DNA from 3 places in the uncultured Dubosiella sp. genome. Region 3 is predicted to be linked to each of the others. Evidence: a T-box and tRNA genes for the amino acid it is inferred to sense, from the RefSeq annotation. Region 3 holds a T-box; the other regions hold tRNA genes.

Region 1 (6,854 bases), on a different contig from region 3:
TGCAGACCGCCAAGGACAGGCCCTAAAATGTAGTCCATAGACAATACGACGAACAAGCCGCCCAAAATTGGCAAAATGAGCATTGGCAGCAAAGAAGCCAAATCCTTGCTCAGCGGAAGCTTGTCTTTGACGAGCTTGCAAAAGTAGCCCACGGCGATACCGCCGATGATGCCGCCGACAAACCCGATTTTGTATTCAACGGACAACAGGCCGACCAGGAAGCCTGGCGCCAGACCCGGCCGGTCGCAAATCGCGTAGGCGATGTAGGCCGCCAGCACGGGAACAACCATTCCCATTGTGAGGGCGCCGCCCTGGTACAAATAGTAGGCGAACGTGCCCGTGGCTTCTTCGACACCGGTGCCGCCTAAAATCGTTCCAAACGACTGTAGCAAGCCACCCATGCAAATGACGGGAATAAAGTAGGAGATGCCGGTCAGGACGGGCTGCACGACGAGCGCTTTTAACTTTTCTTTCATGATGCGCACCCCTGACTGAGTTTGTGTTCAATGGTGACAATGAGTTTTTCCGGCTGCTTGATGGCGACAGCGGAGCTGACGCGGACGATTGGCTTGCCGGCGAACCGTTCTTGTTTGGCGACGGAAATATCGGCCGCTAAAATGATGACATCGGCGTTTTGGATCGCTTGCGGCGAGAGTTCCTCTTCGATTCCGATGTTGCCCTGTGTTTCCACATGGATCGTATGGCCGCGGTTTTGAGCGGCTTCGATCAGTTTTTCTTTTGCGATATACGTATGCGCGACGCCGATGGTGCACGCAGTAACTGCCGCGATATTCATGGTTTCCTCCTGTTGGTTTATAAGATTTCGTACAGTTGTTGAGGGGATTGGATTTCGTTCAACGCCTCTCTGGCTTCTTTTCGGATCAGCATCATCGCCAGCTCCGAAAGCATTTTGATGTGGGTCTTGTCGCCATTGGCCGGGATCGCCATCAAGAAGATGTGCTGGATCGGCTTTCCGTCCATGGATTCCCATTCGATTGGCTCCTTTAACCGGATATATGAGATGGCTGCCCGATTGACGCATTCGTCCACGCCATGGGGAATGGCGACGCCATCTTCCAAACCGGTTTCGGATAAGGTTTCCCGGTATTCGACTGCCTGGCGGAATTGATTTTCGTTTTGAATGATGCCCGCCTCGTATAAGTGATGGATCATGGTGTCGAACACTTCGGCTTTGGATTTCAGTGGAAGATTCATGTCGATACACGATTCATCGAGCAGATCTTTTAAGTTCATATTCTCACCTCCTCGTGTTTGGTAAGCGCTTCCTTTGACGGTTTCAGTATAGCATGCGGCCTACCAGCTAAAATTTCCGTTTCGGTCAAATTGCGAATTTTGTTTTTTGCGCGCGAGGCGTTCGGGAAGACTTTGTCGTTCCCAAATCTTTTTTCCAAAAAAAAGGTCATAAAAAAATCTGCCTTTTCTTTACACTTGAAAATTACGTAAAAAAAAGACCAATGAACGGTTGGTTCATTGATCTTTCATTTGATAAGATGGTGGATCCTTAGGGATTCGAACCCTAGACCCACTGATTAAGAGTCAGTTGCTCTGCCAGCTGAGCTAAGGATCCATCTCACTGCTTGAACATCATAGCATGGATCGTTAGCGTCCGCAAGATTGTTTTTCCATTTTTAAGAAAAAAGCCCGGATACGGGCTTTCGTTGTTGGATTTTACGAACCGGCGCGCAACACCGCGTCGATCTTTTGTTCGACTCGCTGGAGAGTTTGATCGTCCAAAACGAGAACGTTCGCTTTTTCGCCTAGCGGCTCAATATCTTTTTCTTCCAAACGGCCTTCCACGCTAACGATTTCAAGCGTCCATGGCGCGCGCTGGAGCATTTGCATTTTGACCAGATCGCCAATTTGCTCCTTGCTCATGCTCGTCTGGATCGACTCGCCGAGCACACTTTGAATCGTTTCGAAGTGGGCCAGCGCCTTCGAGGATAAAATTTTCTCGATCATCGCGCTGAGAACGACCATTTCGCCCTGGTTTGGATTCGATGGATCGTTCGGGCATTCCTGGACATACGTCAACGCTTGCTTGGCGTCCAGCCACAGCTTTCCTTGTTCGAATTTTTGCTTCGACTTCGTTTCAAACGCTTGTTTGTTGTCGATTTCAATGCCGCCAAGCTGGTCGACGATGCCCGTCATTGTCGTCAAGTTGACACGGACCGTGTAGTCGATTGGCACGTCGAGTTCCTGCTCGAGCGCCTGTCGCACGACGTGCGTGCCCTGGATGCCAAGATATCCGAGCTTGTTGTTCCACACATACGTTTCTTTTGGCAGCGAAACGAGCAGTTTTTTTTTATCCTGCGGATTGACGACGGCCAAAATATTGACGGTGTTGGCGCTGTTTTCATTGACGCTGCCATACTCGTTGGTGCCCATGATCAGCACCGTGAACGGCGTCTTCGTCACATCAAGCGTCGCGGATCGGCCCCGATCCAGTTCGACTTTGACTTTTTTCGTGGCAATCGCGCGAAGCGGCTGGTTTTCCTGGAGTCCGTCTTCTTGCGTCAGCGCTTCGATGAGCGGCCGCTGCGCGATGATCGCTTCCACTTTTTTCGCTTTCAACGCGTCAAGGAGCGGCGTCAACGAAGGATAGGCGCTGGATTCGATCGAAACGCCTTCCTTTTTGAACTGCTTGAGCATTTCCACGCTCGTTTGATCCTCGTCGGTTTCATAATAGCCGATTCGTTTGCCTTGGAGCTCTTGCAGCGACTGGATGGCACTGTTTTGCGGTACGTAGACGCAAACTTCGCTGATATATGTTCTCTCTTTCATCGAAAGGCTCCAGAGCAGCTCGTTTGTTTTGGCGACATACCACGAACCGCCAAGCATCGCGATGGTCAGCGGCGTGATGATCATCCAGGCGAACACGTTTTTCCAAATCGTGTGCGGTCTTTTAAAGAACAGGCGGCACGCCACGCCAAAGAGCAGCAGCGCGATGAGCGCCACGAGCGCGATGAACCGCAAAGGAATGGCATCGAGGCGAATGAGCAGGCCGATGAGTGTCGCAATAGAGCAAAACGAGAGAATCGCACCGTAAAATCCGGGTCTTTTGAGGTTTTCTTTCATGTGGGGTTTGTCCTCCTTCCCTGATTACATGGCGCCTTCATCGTCGCCGAGCACTTGTTTGACGGTTCGAATCAGTAAGGTGATGTCGAGCCATAAACTCCAGTTGCGGTAATAATATTCGTCCAGCTCCAGCCTTTGTTCAAAATTGACTTCGCTGCGTCCGTGCGTCTGCCACATGCCGGTAATGCCCGGCTTCGAGCTGACGACGTCCTGATAATACGGACCCATGTCGACTTTTTCGCGAGGCAAGTAAGGTCTTGGCCCGATGAGCGACATTTCCCCTTTCAGCACGTTGATGAACTGCGGAAACTCGTCGAGGCTCGTCTTTCTTAAAAAGGAGCCTGCCTTCGTGATGCGTGGATCGTCGCGAAGCTTTTTGTTTTCCTGGTACTCTTTTCGAATGGCTTCGTCTTTTTCCATGAGCTCATCCAAAATTTTTTCCGCGTTCGGTACCATGGTCCGGTATTTGTAAATCGTGAATTCCCGCCCGTTTTCTCCAATTCGGACTTGCTTGAAAAAAATCGGGTCGTAGTCGCCTTGCTTGTGGTTGAGATGCCGGACGTACAGCGTCAAAGGCGCGAGCACGCACAAGCCCGCCAGGCCGGCTAAAATATCCATGCCGCGCTTGAAGATCTTTTCCGTGTTCGTAATCGTTCCTTCGGCGGTTGAAATCATAAGCTGCCCGTCAAAGTCGTCGATTTTCGTGTTGAAGGTGACCAGTCCTTCCATCCGCGGCAAATACTTGATTGTTTCCACCTGGTTGATCAGGCGTTCCACCAGCTTGCGCTGGTCTTTGCGGCTCATTTCCGGAATGGCGATCAGCACGGTTTCAATGTCTTGTTCGGCAATGACTTTTTCCAAATCTTTGAGTGGATAAATCGGCTTTTCCTGCTCCACGATCGTCTGGTCGACGTGGTGGAAAAACGGATCGTCGTTGCAGTTGATGAATCCTTTGACATTGAGCAAGGAATACCGGTTGGTGCGGCACGTTCCATAGAGCTGGCTGGCGGTCGTTCCCGCGCCAATGATGAGCACGTTTTTTTTCAACTTGTCCCAAAACACGACGTGGGTGTAACGGGCGATGAGCAAGTTGCAAAATCCGTGACACAGCAAATAGAGCACGAGCCACCCGAACTGCCCCCACGAAAACGGGTCGTAGTCGAGCAGCAGCAGCGAGGCGCCAATGTAGCCCATATAGCCGAGTAGCAGCAGCTTCAGCTCGTCCCAAATCAAGATGGCCCGGCCCCGGTACCGGCCGGCCAAATGCATGATGATAAAATACAAGAGCACGAGCTTGATTTTAAATACAAAAGAAAAAGGGAAAACAAAAACGAGTCCGATCGTCATGATCCCTTCTATGATATTTTTATAAACGCCAAGTTTTGTCATAGTCCCCCACCTTCATTCCTGTTAAATAAAGATCGAGCTGATGACTTCTCCGGTTTCCGCGTTGACGGTGACTTGGTTGCGCGCGTCCCCGTACACAAACTCCACTGTGTATTCGGTTTTCTTTTTATTCAGCTTCACGCTCAGTTCGCTGACATCGGCTTCTTCCAGTCCCGCGTTGGCCAGCGCGGCGTTCACGGCGTCCTGTTCGGAAACGACGCCTTCCTCCGTTGGATTTTCGGCTTCTTTCGGTTGTTGTTCATTGGTGTTTTCCGCCGGAGCCGCCGGCTGCTGCTCAGCTGGCGCGTGGGCCGTCGATGTTCCCTGGTCGCGATCGAACACGCAGTCGCGGATGATGCCGTCTTTGCCAAGGGTGTACGTATATTGTCCGTTGTCGACATTGAATTGGACGACATACTCGCCATCTTGTTCCTTGGCGTCGATATTGGACGCGGTTTCCGTTGTGTTGTTTGAATCGTCGAGGGCGACTTCGGTCGCGTCTTCCAGCGACACGTCGTCCGCTTTGGAGCAGCCGGCCAGCACGCACGAGAAAGCGAGCAGCGAAGCGCCGGAGATTTGAAGGATTTGTTTTTTCATTATTTCTTCTCCTCGTTTCCATAGCCGTAGCCATAACCGTAGCCATAGCCGTATTTTTTCGATTTCAGCTCTTCCACCTTGGTCAGCACGATGCCGAAAATGTTCGCGCCGCTGCGCACCATGTCGTCGAGCGCGGCTTTAGCCGCCCGCTTGTCGGTTTCTTTGGACGAAACGACGTACAGCGTGCCGTCGGCCGCGTTCGATACCGGAATTCCGTCACTGACGCGGTTGACCGGCGGACAGTCGATAATAATATAGTCGAATTCTTCTCTGGCCGAGGCGAGGAATTCTTCGAACTTGTGCGAGGAAAGCACTTCGGTCGGGTTTGGCACCCGGCTTCCTGTCGGCAGGAAGTAAAGCAGCGAATCGTTGGAAAACTGCAACTGGACGATTTCCTCGTAGCCAAGCACGCTGGAGCCCGGCACATAGCGGCTCAGCAAGTTGGACAGTCCTCTCGCGTTGGACACTTTGTACATTTTGTGGTCGCTTGGATTTCGCAAGTCGGCGTCAATGAGCAGCACACGCGCGTACTTGTCCGCGAAAATCCGGGCCAGATTGGTGGATACGGTCGATTTTCCCTCGTTTGGATTCGTGGATACGACGTTGATCACTTTGATCGCGTCATCCATTTGGGAAAACTCAATGTTGGTTCTTAAATGACGAAAAATTTCGTCCAGGTTGAATTGGTTTATCTTTTTAGCCATATTGATCCTTTCTTAAACGCAGCAAAATCAAATTGCTTTCTGAGTAATGACCCTATATTTAAATAACATGTGATTGGATTTTACACATATATTAAGTTTCCGTGAAATCCTCGCTTTTGTCAAGCTGAAATCCACTTGGAACATGCCGTGTTTTTGCCTTTTTACTCGAGCACGACTTCCACCCCGTCCGGATGGCCGACGACCGACTGCACATACTCTTTGGCGAAGGCTTTGGTGACGGGCGTTCCGCTTTGCGCGCTCACCCAGCGCGTCGTCATAGTCATGGATCGTATGGGTGGAATACGTTTGCAAGTCGCTGGAAACGTAGGTGATAGTTGGAATCAGCCGCACATTGGCGAACGTGGCTTTTTTTGTCGCGAAATCGTAGCGCAGATCGAACGCGGCCATGCCGCCCACCATGCATTCGGGCCGGTCCTGCGCGCTTAGGAAATTGCCAAGCGAGTAGTAGACTAGCGTGTCCTGCTGCTCTCCTTTGAGAATTTCCACCGGTCCAATGACGTGCGGATGCGTTCCGATGACGACTTCGGCGCCCAGCTCGTGGAGAAGTCTGGCGTAACGCGCCTGTTCCTCGGTGATTTGGGTGTTGTACTCCTCGCCCCAGTGCATGCTCACGAGCTGCACGTCGCTGATTTTTGAGAGTTGTTCCATGTCGTGGCGAATTTTGGCTTCGTCGATACGATCCACGCGGTATTCCTCACCTTCGGGCAGTTCCATGCCGTTAAGTCCATACGTGTAGCCTAACAAACCGACGCGGATGCCGTTGATGTCGCGTACGATGTATGGCTCGTCCGCCGTCCGGTGCGATCCGGTCACGCTGATGTGGGGAAACCGGGTCGCCAAGTCGTCGAGCTGGGCTTGCAAGCCTTCGACGCCGCGGTCGAGGGTGTGGTTGGAAGAGAGCGCCAGCCAGTCGAATCCGGTGCGGTCCAAGGCGTCGACGAGCTCTTTGGGCCCGTTGAACATCGGATAGCCGCCAAGTCCGAACGATTCGCCGGCCATGAGCGTTTCCGCGTTGATGAACGCCAGATCCGCGTCTTGGATGGCTGGCTT
Region 2 (6,854 bases), on a different contig from region 3:
AAAGCCGGTTTCGCGAACGTTTTGGTGTACACGGCGGTTCCGCGCCAGTAGTCGTTGCCACCATCGGTTCCGTCAACGGCGTTCCAAGTATGTGGAACATGAACGGCTTCGACATGATCGTTGCCATCTTGCTTTTTAAATTCCCAATCTTTGTTAATATTTAAGATTTCCCTCATTTATTTTCCTTCTTTCTTTCTTCAAGGATTTCCTCAAAATATTATAGATTTATTATAACATTCAAAATCGAAAAATAAACAGGAAGCCCTTACATTCTATTTTTTAACATAATTCATCGAAAAAATACCGTTTTTATTTTATCGGGGCCAGCAATCCCGCTTCCTGAATCCGCCGGGCCGCTTCTTCCACCTCGGCGTCGCCACGCACCAGCGCGAACCGGACGTAACGCGTCCCTTCCTGGCCGAAGCTCGTTCCCGCGTTGGTCAAAACGCCGGCTTGCTCCAGCAGCGCGCGATGAAAGCTGGCGCTGTCCTCGTAGTGGTCCGGAATTTTCGCCCAGACAAACATCGTCGCTTCCGGGGGCTCGATCGACCAGCCGGCTTCCTGGAATTTTTGAATGAGCCAATCGCGCCGGCGGCGGTATTCCTGCCGGAGGGCGGGCACGAAGCGGTCGTGGTGGGCCAGAGCGGCAATTCCGGCGCGCTGTACGGCGCCAAACGCCTGGAAGTCGATCATGTTCATCATCCTTTTATATATGGCGATCAATTCCCGGTTGCCTACCATGACGGCGAGCCGGGCGCCGCCCATGGAATACGACTTGGAAAACGAGTTCAGCTCGATTCCGACGTCTTTCGCTCCCTCGAACGACAAAAAGCTTTTGCCGGGTTCTTTGTCGAATACGAGCTCGCTGTAGGCGTTGTCGTGCAAAACGACAATGTCGTATCGTTTCGCGAAGCGAATCAGGCGCTCGTAAAACGAGTCGGGCGCCGTCTTTCCGGTCGGATTGTTGGGGTACGACACGTACATCAGCTTCGCTTTTCTGGCTACGTCCTCCTGGATCGCGTCAAAGTCGATCAAATAGTCGTTTTCTTCTTTGAGCGGCAGAAAAACGATGTCGGCCCCGGCCAGTCTTGGCGCCACGCCGTAAATCGGATAATACGGGTCTGGAATGAGCACGAGATCGCCTGGATCGCAAAACGCCAGCGGAATGTGGCTGAGCGCTTCCTGGCTTCCTTTAACGGTGACGATTTCGTCTTCTGCCAGATCGACGCCATACCGGGTATGGTACCAGCGCGCAATAGCGGCGACCATTTCGGAAAGAGGCGCTAGAGAATACTGGTAGCTTTCATCGTTGAGCGCTTGTCTGGCGAGTTCCTCCTTGATCGCGTGGTGGGGCGGAATGTCGCTGGAACCGATGGAAAAGTCGATGACTTCCTTTCCGGTTTTGGCGGTGTATCTTTTTTTGGCTTCAAACAGCTCGGTAAACGACGGGCTGTCGATGGCTTGAATGCGGGTTGCGGCTTTTGTTTTCATAGGCGTTTCCTTTCATTGTTTTTTCATCTTGTTTCATACGGGTTTCATTATAACATAAAAAGACCCGGTCGGGTCTTTGGATTTAGCGGGCGGCTTCGATTGTCCGCTCGATTTTTCGCTGGATGTCTTCAAGCGCCAGCAGCTCGCTCAGCTGGGCCGGGCGTTTAATTGTCGTGTCGGCGTACATGGCTTGCAGCCACAAAAAGGCGGGGCCTTCCAATGGCGGACGGTTCGTGATTTCCCGGTACAGCCAGGTGGCCAGTTCGACGCGAAGCGTCATGAGCATTGTCGTTTCGTCACCGATCACGAGTTCCGTCTTTTTGAGCTCTTTTTGTTTTTTCTTCCAGTCAAAATAGCGCTGGATCTTTTCTTCGTTTTCGTTGTCGACGATCAGCACCGTGTCGTACTGCCCGTCCTGGATGTCACGCCCATCCAGTTTTTTCGCTTCGCCCCGGTAGCTGGCGTGGTTGGAAGACAATCCCGGAACGAGCACTTCCTCCATGAAAGCCAAACCGTTGGTGTCTTCCGTATAAAACGTCACGGTTTCGACTTCCGGATTTTGCAGGAGCGTAAACAGCAAATACGGGCGTACATCGCCGGCCACGAGAATGTTTCCTTTTCGGCCGCGGGCGAGCTGCCGGTCTTTTTCGATCAAATCCGGGAAGGCGATCAACGTTTGGTCGCTTCCTTTTACTTCAAAGCCGGGAAGCCGGAACGTCGTGTCGGCGTAGCCGGCGGGAATGGCCAAATAGCCGTTTTCATCGAAATCGAGGTTGTCGTACAAAAACAATGTATAGGGTTCGATCGTTTGGGGAGCGCTTTGAAACCGCTCGCTTTGCTCGAACGCAAGAAACCGTTGAACGAATGGGTCGTTTTCAAACGTTTTGGCTTCGACGCGGCGCACGCGTGGAAACTGCCGCAGGCAATAGCGCAGCAAATTGGGATCGTTTTCGATTTCCTTCGGGCTGAACATGTTCAGAATGCCGAGTCCGCCAATCGCCTGGTCCTGGTCGAACACGTAACCGGCGCCGGCGCCGATTTTTTGAATATTCGGGATGAGCTTTTTTACTTCCTCCAAGTCGTTTGGCTCGCAAAACACGTAGCCTTTCTGAATGGTTTGCGCGACTTTGCTGCCTTTGGCGCGGTCAAATAAAAAAGCGTCAAGCTCCCGCTCCAATCGACTGATTGTCGGTTTGGTTGCTCTGATTTTCATATTGGATTCCTTTCCTTATTTTTTTATTGCATAATCGCATTCCATTATAGCACAAAAAAAGGCGCCTATTCACAGGGCCTTTATTGATATGTTTGGCTTACGCGTTGGCGATGGCTGCTTTCGCCTCGTCGCAAATCTTCGTGAACGTTTCCGCGTCGTGGATCGCGATTTCGGAAAGCATTTTCCGGTTGATCTCGATGTTGGCGAGTTTCAAACCATGCATCAGACGCGAGTAGGAAAGGTCGTTCATGCGGGCAGCGGCGTTGATACGCGTGATCCAGATCTTGCGCATGTTTCCTTTCAGTTTCCGACGGTCGTTGTATGCGTATTTGAACGAATGCATTACCTGCTCGTTCGCTGTTTTATATAATGTGTGTTTCGATCCGAAGTATCCTTTCGCGAGCTTCAATACTTTTTTTCTTCTTGCCCGGGATACCGTTCCACCTTTAACTCTTGCCATGCTTTATTCCTCCCTTTGATTCCTTATTTCAACATTTCCTTGATGCGTTTGTAGTCTGTGCTGCTGATCAAACCTGGTTTAGCGAGATGACGACGTTGTTTTTTCGTCTTCCCATGAAAACGGTGTGAAGTATATGCATGGGATCTCTTCAATTTTCCAGTACCCGTGACTTTTACACGTTTTGCTAATCCTCTATGACTTTTCATTTTAGGCATGTTACGTTCCTCCTACCCTTCTTACTTCTTTTTCGGTGCCAACACGGTTGACATCGTGTTTCCTTCCAAAGCCGGTTTCTTTTCGATTACCGCGATGTCTTTGACTTCATCCAGAAATTGATTCATGATTTGACGACCGACTTCCTGGCGTGTCATCATCCGTCCGCGGAACCTCATATCAATCTTCACTTTCATGCCCGACTCGATCCATTTTTTCGCCTGGCGAACTTTGGTTTCAAAATCGTGCGTGTCGATAATGGGCGACAGGCGCAGCGCTTTCAGCTCCACGACGTGTTGCTTGCGCTTTGCTTCCTTGGCTTTCTTTTGCTGCTCAAAATGGTAGCGGCCATAATCCAAAACTTTGCAGACGGCTGGACGAGCCTTGGGAGCGACGCACAGCAAATCGAGATTTTGACGATATGCGACATCCAGTGCCTCTCTTTTGGATAACACTCCCAACTGGTTTCCATTCGAGTCGATGACGAGCACTTCTCTAAATGGAATCTTTTCATTGAACAAATCTTCATTGACATTGTTCGGGGCAACTCTTCTGTTATTGATATACGATACCTACCTTTCACCAAAAGAAAATGGGTACACAAAGGCACCCATTATTAAAATCCATAACGTTGATGAATTGGCATTGACCCACGCATCCGTATGCGTCGGGTGAGAAGGGGTGCTTCTATCTTTCCATTTCTTTACTTGGCTATAATAGCACTTCTGTCAACGAAACGCAACCCGTTTCGAAAAAAAACATCTATCTCGTTTTCCGAAACAGATGTTTGTTGTTCATAAATGGTGGATCCTTAGGGATTCGAACCCTAGACCCACTGATTAAGAGTCAGTTGCTCTGCCAGCTGAGCTAAGGATCCATCTAACTGCTTGAATATAATAGCACGAATCCCCTGCCCTGACAAGACAAAAGCGGAAAATACGAAAATCAAGCGAGATAAACCGGGCGATAACGTGAAGACTGTCTTAAGGTTGCGCCAAAAAGAGAAGGTTGCTATAATGAAGACGTAAAAAACCTGCTATCTGTTAAAGCGGCTAGCTCGGATTTATCATTTCATGAGCAACTCACGAAACACAACAATCTCGCCAAAGATCACTTTTCGTGGTTGCTTTTTTCATGCGCTTCAATCAACGCGATGAAAAGCGGAACGATGATCGCTAGAAATTCCAACACGATCGAAAGGATTTCGTATGCATTCATACTCCCACCTCCATTTCGGGAAACGGCAGATCCAGTTTCCATTTATCGAAACAGAGTTTTTTCCGGTTCTCTGGCTAAAGCCCGACCGAACCAACCACGCTCAAATAACAGGCGTTTTTATTTTATCAAATTGCCAATATAGTTTCATCTACTTTTGTATTTATTTCAAACTAAACTTCTCCTTCCAAAGCCAAGTCAACCCATAAATCAAAAAAAGAAAGGTAAACAAAAACGGAAGGCTGATGTCTTTCCTTCCGTTCCATATTTTCCGCTTTCTCATGGAAACATTTCCTGATACAGGCGCACGCTGTCCCTGGCGCTTCGCAAGCTTTGCAGGCCGCCCGGATTGCTCAAGCATGGAATGAGCTCCCGGTAAAACGTTTCCACCCGTCTTCGTTCGTCCTCGACATTCATGTTGAACGCCGCGAAAAAGATGAGATCGACCTTTTCCTGCTCGTCCCACAGCATTGGCCGCTTCAAGGTGACAAGCACGACGCGCGACTCGTGGACGTATTCGGGATCGCCATGCGGAAACGCGATACCGCTGCCAATCGAGGTCGACATCTTCCTTTCCCGTTCGATGGCCGACGAATACAAGCCATTGGCGCAAAAGCCTTTTTTCTGCAACAAATCCACGACGTTGGCGATGAGCGCCTCCTTATTCGGATAGTCGGCTTGCAGCAGCATCAGCTCGGGCGAAAACAACGAGGCGCAGTCGATGGAAAAGAGCCACGCGGGCTTCCGGTCTTTTTTCGACATTTTCTGAATTTTCTGACGCAGCTTGAGAATGCCTTCCTCGGTGAGCAGGTTTTCAACGACGATATTGCGCGGATCGTCCACGGCGGTCCGGGACAAAACGACATCCGCCTGCCGGTAGTGGGGATTGTCTTTTTCAAACCGGCTCAAAATATGGATTTCCCGGATTTCCGGGACATAGCTCATCAGCCGCTGGCTAATCAACTCGCCATAGCTGCGGGAAAAATCCGCGATCAGCACGACCATGTACTCCACGTCTTTGCGTTCGAGCGCCGTTTGGATCAGCAGGACGATATACCCCAGTTCGTCGTCGGTAATCATCAAATCGAAATACTTCTCAAACAACATGCTAATCATCCAGCTGGCGGCATACACCTGGGAAAACTCCTTTTTAATGTAGCCGAGTAGCTCGTTGGTCCGCGACTGGCCATGACGTAGCCGGAAAACGGTGGAGCGCAAATGCAGGATCAAGCTTTGCCGCAGCTGGCAATCCGTCGAAAAGTCATGATTGAGAATCGTGCCCATCGAGTGGATGACTTCGTCGACAAACTGGATCAAGTGCTCGTCATAGCTGTGAATCGGTTCGCTTTCCCCGCCGCTGCGCGCAAACCCCGCGCAAATCATTTGCATCGTCAAGTAAAACTCGTCGTCTTCCGAAAGCGTGACGTTTTCGATCCGCTCGATTTCCGTGCAAATCGCCTTCGCGAACAAATACTCGTTGTAGTGTTCCAAAAGCCGCACGTCTTCCTGACGCAAGTGGACAGGCGTGTCCTGCCTGGAAATGGCCAGCGCCAAAAAGATGAGCATTTTCGTAAACACCTGGTTGGAAAAATGCAAATGCCACTCGTGCTCGAGCCGGACGATGATGTGCTTAAGACCCGTTAAATCGACACCGTAAAAATACTCGTTTAGCACGTGATCCCGGTGCGCGTCGTCGACTTGCTCCAAAAGAAATGTCGCCAGCGCGCCGCGAAAGTCGTTTTCCTCGTATTGCAGCAAGTATCCCGAGCGCCGGTCGTTGAGCACGGAAATGTTCCATGGCTCCAAATCGCGCTGAATGGAGCGAATGAGCTTGTTGAGCGTCGGCCCGGAAATGTACAGCCGATCCAGCAACGTCCGGGCTTGCAGTCCTTCCTTTCGCCCCAAGCTAAACAAACGGTACAAAACATAGCTCTCGCGATCGTCAATCAAAATGGCGCCCGCCGCCTCGGTGGCGTGGACATAGGCGGCGATTTGCGCCTTTTGCGCTTCGTCGGCCTCCAGCCAAATGCCGACACGCGGCTTTTTTTGAATCGTTCCCCAGTCGTTTTCCCGCAACAGCTCCTCCACCTGCTCAAGCCGGCTTCGGACTTGTTTTTCGGTTCTATGCAGATCGTGCGCGATTTGGCTAACCGTCATGGCGTCGTGAGCGAGCAGTTTGGCCAAAATCTCCGAACCCGCTTTCCTTTTCGCTTGCTGCATCTGCATACTCTCCTTTCCCTACCGCTGACCGTACGTCGCGTG
Region 3 (6,854 bases):
ATTCAAATCACCGATCCCGTCGTCGTTGGAATCGTTAAAGCTCCGTGGATAAATTTGATAAATCACACTTTCTTTCCACCAGGTTTCCATCGGTTTCATCTTTTCTTTTCCTCCATCTTCTCTTTCTCGTTGTTTGATGGCTTTATTGTACCGACTTTCCCTTTTGATTTCTCACACTTTCAAATCCAAAAATCACACGATTTCACCACAGGCAAAAAAAAGCCCGCGTTCGCGGACTTCGATTTTCCTATTTGTTTTTCATGTGCGGGAACAGCAGGACTTCGCGAATCGTTCGCTGGTCCGTCAAAAGCATCACCAGGCGGTCGATTCCCAAGCCGACACCTCCCGTTGGCGGCATGCCGTATTCGAGCGCCTCAACGTAGTCGACATCCATTTCGTTGGCTTCGTCGTCGCCCAGATCGCGCAGCTCGAGCTGTTTTTCGAACCGTTCTCTCTGGTCGATCGGATCGTTTAGTTCCGAGAAGGCGTTCGCGTACTCGTGACCGCAAATAAAGAGCTCATAGCGATCCGTAAAGCGCGGATCCTCGGCGTTCTTTTTCGCCAGTGGCGAGATCTCGATCGGATACTCGTACACGAATGTCGGCTGCTCGATCGTTTCCTCGACATACTTCTCGAAGAAAAGCGAAATGATATGGCCGACGGAATTGTGCTTTTTCTCCAATTCAATGCCATGCTCGGCCGCCAGAGCTTTAGCCTCTTCAAAGCTCATTTCCTGCTTAAAGTCGATGCCTGTTTTCTCCCGGATCGCCTCGCACATCGTGACGCGCTTGAACGGCTCGCCAAAATGCAACATCGTGCCCTGGTACTCCACATCGGTCGTGCCGAGCACTTTTTGCGATACGAACCGGAACAAGCCTTCGATCAAGTCCATCATGCCGTGCAAATCCGAATACGCCACGTACGCTTCCACCGTCGTAAACTCCGGATTGTGGGTCGCGTCCATGCCTTCGTTGCGGAACAGACGGCCAATCTCGTACACGCCTTCCAATCCGCCGACAATGAGTCGCTTCAACGGCAGCTCGGTCGCGATGCGCAAGTAGAACGGCATGTCCAGCGTGTTGTGATGGGTCACAAACGGTCTGGCGGCCGCTCCGCCTAAAATCGGCTGGAGAACCGGTGTTTCCACCTCCATCAAGCCCTGGCCATCCAAATATTCCTGAATGGCGCGGATGATGCGCGGTCTGGTGATGGCGATCTTCTTCGCTTCCGGATTCATGATCAAATCCACATACCGGCGGCGGAACCGTTCTTCCGTATCGGTCAAACCGTGGAATTTTTCCGGCAGCGGCCGCAGCGCTTTGGAAAGATGCGTGTACTCTTTCGCCCGAACCGCCAAATCACCGTGGTCGGTTTTCATGAGCGTGCCCGCGATGCCGACGATATCGCCCAAATCGTTTTTCTTGAAAATCTCGTAGGCGTCGTCGCCAATCGTGTCTTTTCGCACATAAATCTGGATTTGCCCGTCCAAATCCTGAATGTGCATGAAACCGGCTTTTCCCATCCGGCGCTTCGTCATGATCCGGCCGGCGATGGTGACAGGGATTTGCAGCGCCTCCAGCTCTTCTTTGGTTTTTTCCTGATACACCGGAATGATATCCCCTGAACGATGCGTCCGTTTAAACGCCGATCCAAACGGATCCACGCCCATCGCGCGCAGGTCTTCCATCTTCTGCCGGCGGACTTTTTCCTGTTCCGACAGCTTATTTTGAACCGCTTTGTTTTTTTCTGCCATATGATCTCCTTTTCCAATAAAAAAGAGCACTCCAGGGACGAAGTGCTCGCGTTACCACCCTGATTCGCCTTCCGGTTGCCCGGACGGCCTTGTTCCCTTGTGGGAATCCTTTAATGCAGGAATACAGACAGCTCCCGGGTCTTTCTTCCAAAGCCTTTTTCTGCTTTCTTGCACCACCCGAAAGCTCTCTAAAAGATACCGACTTTGTGCCTATCCCGTTCAACGCCTTAACAAGGTTATCCTACAAAATGTCGGTCCATTTGTCAATTTACTTCGTTCGATAAGCGATCGCTTTGGCGCCCGGACCCACATGCGTGCCAATCGCCGCGCCGATTTGCTGGGTATACACGTTCGCAAACGGATAAACATCCAAAATTTCCTCCGTCCACGACGTCAAATCTTCCGTGCCTTCCTGCCCCGTATAGCCAAAGATCGCCGTATTCAAGTCGACCTCGTCTTGCGCCATCAGCCGCCGGACTTCCTGAATCGCCGATTTCTTGCCTCGCGCTTTGGAGAGCACGACGACTTGCCCTTCCTGGACACCAATCAACGGCTTGATTTTCAAAAAGTTGCCCGCGATGGCCGCCGCTTTGGACAACCGGCCGCCCTTCTGCAAGTAATCGAGCGTGTCGACGACCGCGATTACCTTCACCTGGCCGCGCATCGCTTCAAGCGCCTCTTTGATTTGCCGGGCGTTCCAGCCTTTTTCCCGCATCGCGACCGCTTCCAAAATAAGCACCATCAACGGCAAAGTCACTTGCTGGCTGTCCACCACAAAGATGTTGTCACGCTCGCTCATCGACTTCGCCAGGTTCGCGGATTGAAACGTGCCGGACAGTTCTTTGGCGATGGGCAAAACGAGCAGCTCGTCGTTTGGAAATTTTTCATACATCGTCATAAAAGCAGCTGGCGAAGGCTGCGACGTTTTCGGCAGCTGGTCGCTGTTGGCAAGCTTCTCGTACAGCGTGTCGGGATCCATTTCCACCCGGTCAAGCGCCGTCTTTCCTTCGTGTTCAATATGCAATGGTACGATTTCGACTCCAAGTTGTCCGGCTTGCTCCAAGGTCAAGTCGCTTCCGGAATCCACAATGATTTTTACCATGATTTTTCTCCCTTTCGTTTTTCTTGATTGTACTTGGATTAGTTGATTTGTCAACATTTTTTTCCCATCGTCATCTCGCTTCCAAAACAAAAAAAAGATCCGGATGGATCTTCTCTAACGAAACCGATACACAATCAACCGCAGGCCCGGGCCCGTATGCGTGCCAATGAGGGAGCCGATTTGCGAAGTCGTATGCGTGGCGAAGCCATACTTGTTCGCGAGCGGATCGCGAAACGAAACCAGGTCGACGCTACCTTTCGCGCCCGAATAGCCAAAGTAGGCGCGTTCCGGGTCGATGTCGTGGGCGTCGATCAGTTTCTCCACTTCACGAAGAATCGACTTTTTGCCGCGCGCCTTGGAAAACATCACGATTTTTCCGTCTTCCAGTCCAATGATGGGGTGGATGTGCAAAAAATTGCCTGCCATCATGACCGATTTGGAAAGCCGGCCGCCTTTGTATAAATACTCCAGCGTGTCGACGACGGCGATCAGCTGGATGTGCTCTTTCAAATCCTCGATGGCGCGCGCCGCCTCCTGAGCGGTTTTGCCTTCGTCACGCAGCCGAATGGCCTCATCCACAAGAAAGCGCAATCCTTGCGCCGTCTGCAACGTATCCACGACGTAAATATCGTCACGTCCGCTCATTTGTTTCGCCAGCAAGGCGGACTGGTACGTGCCTGACAGCTCTCTTGACATCGGCAGCACGACGATTTCCTGATCCGGATAGCGCTCGTACGCCTCCAAAAACTGTCCCGGAGCCGGCTGTGAGGTTTTCGGAAGTTCCTCGCTTTCGGCAAGCAAGCCGTAAAAGTCGTCTGGTGTCAGCGTCAGCCGGTCCTGAAAATGCTTTCCGGCAAATTCAACATTCAAAGGAACGACCTCGACGCCATCGCGCGTCCATTCCTCCTTTGTCAAATCACTTGTGGAATCTGTGATAAGTTGAAACATTGTATCCTTTCCTTTCATTTCTCTATTTTCTCTATTATAGCGAAAACCTCGAAAAAAGAGGGTTACAATACTTCGCGGATTTTTTCTTCCGGAATCGCGCCTTCGCGCAAAATCACGAACGCGTCGTTCGTGCAGTCCACGATCGTGCTCGCCTGCAAGTCGCGGCACGTTCCCTGGACGATCGCGTCAATGTGGCCCAGCTGGGAAAGAGCGTCCTCGTACGTCAGGGCGGTGGGCTCGCCTGACATGTTGGCGGACGTCACCATGAGCGGACGGCCGATTTGACGGATCACCGCCAAAAGCGGTTCCAGGTCGGGCATCCGCAGCGCGATCGTGTCTTTTCCATTCGTATATGCCGGATCGACGCTGTCTTTGCGCCGTACGACGATCGTAAGGGCGCCGGGCATGAAGGCGTCGATCAGCCGGCGGGTTTTCGGGCTCACGTACGCGACTTGCTCGATTTGCCGCAAGTCGGAAATCATCATCGGAATCGGCTTTTCTTCCGGGCGTCGTTTCGCCTGCTTCAGACGCTCCAAATCGTCCAGGTTTCCGTACGGCACGCCGACCCCATACACCGTATCGGTTGGGAACGCGACGATGCCCCCCTCGTCGAGTCTTTGGACGATGGCGTCCGTGTCCGTCCACGCATAAGTTTTCATCTCAATCCAGGAGCGGATACCCGCCTGCTTGCGCGAGGAAGCTCCTCTCTCTCCTTCCAACGGTATCCCTTCGTTCCTCTTTTCGCGGGTTGTCCCGCTAAATACTTTCAGTATAGCGAAATCATGCTACAATGGACAAGTGAAAGGAGTTCTCCTATGTTTTCTGATACGATTGCCGCGATCTCGACACCGCTTCAGGAAGGGGCGATTTCCATCGTCCGCCTGAGTGGTGACCAAGCCATCGCGATCGCGAATAAAATATTTTCCGTCGACTTGACGCGCAAGCCGTCGCATACGATTACGTATGGGTTTGTGCACGACCAAAACAAGCCTGTCGACGAGGCGCTCGTTTCCGTCTTCCGCGCGCCCAAAACGTACACGCGCGAGGATGTCGTCGAAATCAACTGCCATGGCGGCGTGTTCATCACCCGCAAGATCTTGACGCTGGCTCTTGCCAACGGGGCCCGGCTCGCCAAGCCCGGCGAGTTCACGATGCGCGCGTTTTATCACGGCCGCATCGACCTGTCGCAAGCCGAAGCGGTGGAAGACATGATCGAGGCCGCGAGCGACACGAGCGCGGATATGGCGCTTCAAGGCATACGGGGCAGCGTGCGCCGGCTAATCGAGCCTTTGATTGATGACATCATGGACATTATCGCCAACATCGAAGTGAACATCGACTATCCCGAATACGACGACGTGGAAACGCTGACGTTCGAAAACCTGCTGCCCAAAACCGAAGCGTGGCTCAAAAAAATCGACCGCATCCTGGAACGGGCGCAAAACGGGCAAATCGTCAAGCGCGGCATCGACACCGTCCTTGTCGGCCGGCCCAACGTCGGCAAAAGCTCTTTGCTGAACGCGCTGCTGGAAGAAGACAAAGCCATTGTCACCAGCATTCCGGGCACGACGCGGGACATCGTCGAGGGGCGCATCCATGTCGGGGGCGTCCAGCTCAATTTGATCGACACGGCCGGGCTGCGGCAAGCCGATGACGAAATCGAAAAAATCGGCATCCAAAAATCGAAGCAAAAGCTTGACGAAGCCGATTTGATTCTCGTCGTTTTGGACGCCAGCGCGCCGCTGACCGATGAGGACAAACAGCTGCTCGAGCAAACAAGCGGCCGGCTCCGCCTTGTCGTCTGGAACAAGGCCGATATCTCGAAACCGGGCGAAGGTTTGCGCGTCAGCGCGAAAAACCAGGATATCGAACCGCTGCTGCACGCGTTGAACGAGCTGTACGAGCAAAACATTTTAAACGAGGAACCGCTTCTTTCCAACGAAAGGCAAATTGGTTTGCTCAAATCCGCGCGCGCGGATATGATAAAAGCGAAGCAGGCGATGGAAATGGAAATCGAGCCGGATCTGATCGAGATCGACATTATGGCCGCCCACGACCATCTGAAAGAAATTCTTGGCGACGTTTCGCGCGACGATTTAATCGACACGCTGTTTTCAAAATTTTGCCTTGGAAAATAAAAGAAAGGACCTCTGCACATCATGCATGAATTGATTACCCATCTCGTCGCGGTCATCGCGGGGCTTTCCATCGACTTCATGGAACTGCTCTCGATCGGCATTATCGTATACACGACATTTTTCGCGTTTTACAAGCTTTTGAAAAAGGATCCCAACGCGCGCATTTATTTGCTGCACGGGCAGTCCATCGGACTGACGTTCAAGCTTGGCAGCGAGATTTTACGCACCGTCACCGTCCGCAACATGGACGAGATTTTACAAATCGCGATGCTCATCGTCATCAAAGCCGCCATGACGTGGCTAATTCACTGGGAGCTGAGCGGAATCGAGCAGGAACAGGAATCGAAAAACGGACACACCCGAAAGGTAAAATCCCTTTCGGAACGCGTGCATGAAAAACTGCACCCGGAAACGATTGAAGCCAAAATCGAAGTCGAAAACGAAACAAACAACCATTAAAAAAAGCGAGCCGACTCGCTTTTTTTCTTTTCCATCATCCTTCGAACGTTTCCGCCACCAGCCGCAGGTTTTCAATAATCGGCAAATGTTGCGGACATATGCTTTCGCACTGCCCACACGCGACGCACGCGCTCGCCTTGCCGTGCGTGGCGTGCAATTCGTCATACGCTTTGGACTTTCCGGCGGAAAGCGTTTGTTTGCGCTCGTTGTACAACTTGAAATAGTCCGGAATGCAAATGTGCATCGGACAGCCCGCCACGCAGTATTCGCACGCGGTGCAAGGAATGGCGATCGTTTTTCGAATTTGTTCTCCGGCGCGCAGCACCATGTCCATTTCCGCCTCGCTCAGTGGTTCAAACGCGTCCATGTACGACAAGTTGTCTTCCATTTGTTCCGTGTTCGACATGCCCGAAAGCACCATCCGCACGCCATCGAGCGACGCGGCGAAACGAAT

What was found. The T-box of region 3 lies ahead of lysS (lysine--tRNA ligase). A T-box ahead of a tRNA ligase gene usually reads a tRNA of that ligase, here a tRNA-Lys.
Region 1: it encodes a tRNA-Lys, which carries the amino acid that the T-box ahead of lysS (lysine--tRNA ligase) is inferred to sense. The anticodon was not compared.
Region 2: it encodes a tRNA-Lys, which carries the amino acid that the T-box ahead of lysS (lysine--tRNA ligase) is inferred to sense. The anticodon was not compared.

The regions. Positions count from the first base shown of each region.
Region 1 covers NZ_CAXHOA010000003.1:148,033-154,886, reverse strand. Annotated here, with positions in the region: gene ABNS49_RS03600 (PTS fructose transporter subunit IIC) at 1-476, opposite strand, end outside; gene ABNS49_RS03595 (fructose PTS transporter subunit IIB) at 473-796, opposite strand; gene ABNS49_RS03590 (PTS sugar transporter subunit IIA) at 814-1,254, opposite strand; tRNA gene ABNS49_RS03585 (tRNA-Lys) at 1,513-1,588, opposite strand; gene ABNS49_RS03580 (LCP family protein) at 1,690-3,096, opposite strand; gene ABNS49_RS03575 (exopolysaccharide biosynthesis polyprenyl glycosylphosphotransferase) at 3,121-4,485, opposite strand; gene ABNS49_RS03570 (PepSY domain-containing protein) at 4,507-5,079, opposite strand; gene ABNS49_RS03565 (CpsD/CapB family tyrosine-protein kinase) at 5,079-5,783, opposite strand; gene ABNS49_RS03560 (CapA family protein) at 5,811-6,854, opposite strand, start outside.
Region 2 covers NZ_CAXHOA010000003.1:156,900-163,753, reverse strand. Annotated here, with positions in the region: gene ABNS49_RS03650 (glycoside hydrolase family 2 TIM barrel-domain containing protein) at 1-176, opposite strand, end outside; gene ABNS49_RS03645 (aminotransferase class I/II-fold pyridoxal phosphate-dependent enzyme) at 310-1,491, opposite strand; gene ABNS49_RS03640 (hypothetical protein) at 1,574-2,704, opposite strand; gene rplT (50S ribosomal protein L20) at 2,802-3,164, opposite strand; gene rpmI (50S ribosomal protein L35) at 3,188-3,379, opposite strand; gene infC (translation initiation factor IF-3) at 3,401-3,898, opposite strand; tRNA gene ABNS49_RS03620 (tRNA-Lys) at 4,179-4,254, opposite strand; gene ABNS49_RS03615 (PTS sugar transporter subunit IIA) at 4,872-6,812, opposite strand; gene araD (L-ribulose-5-phosphate 4-epimerase AraD) at 6,831-6,854, opposite strand, start outside.
Region 3 covers NZ_CAXHOA010000004.1:8,261-15,114, forward strand. Annotated here, with positions in the region: gene ABNS49_RS03740 (alpha-glucosidase) at 1-99, opposite strand, end outside; gene lysS (lysine--tRNA ligase) at 248-1,753, opposite strand; T-box leader at 1,784-1,985, opposite strand; gene ABNS49_RS03750 (DegV family protein) at 2,022-2,855, opposite strand; gene ABNS49_RS03755 (DegV family protein) at 2,970-3,803, opposite strand; gene ABNS49_RS03760 (L-threonylcarbamoyladenylate synthase) at 3,866-4,462, opposite strand; gene mnmE (tRNA uridine-5-carboxymethylaminomethyl(34) synthesis GTPase MnmE) at 4,619-5,941, shown strand; gene ABNS49_RS03770 (DUF1622 domain-containing protein) at 5,963-6,400, shown strand; gene ABNS49_RS03775 (aldo/keto reductase) at 6,435-6,854, opposite strand, start outside.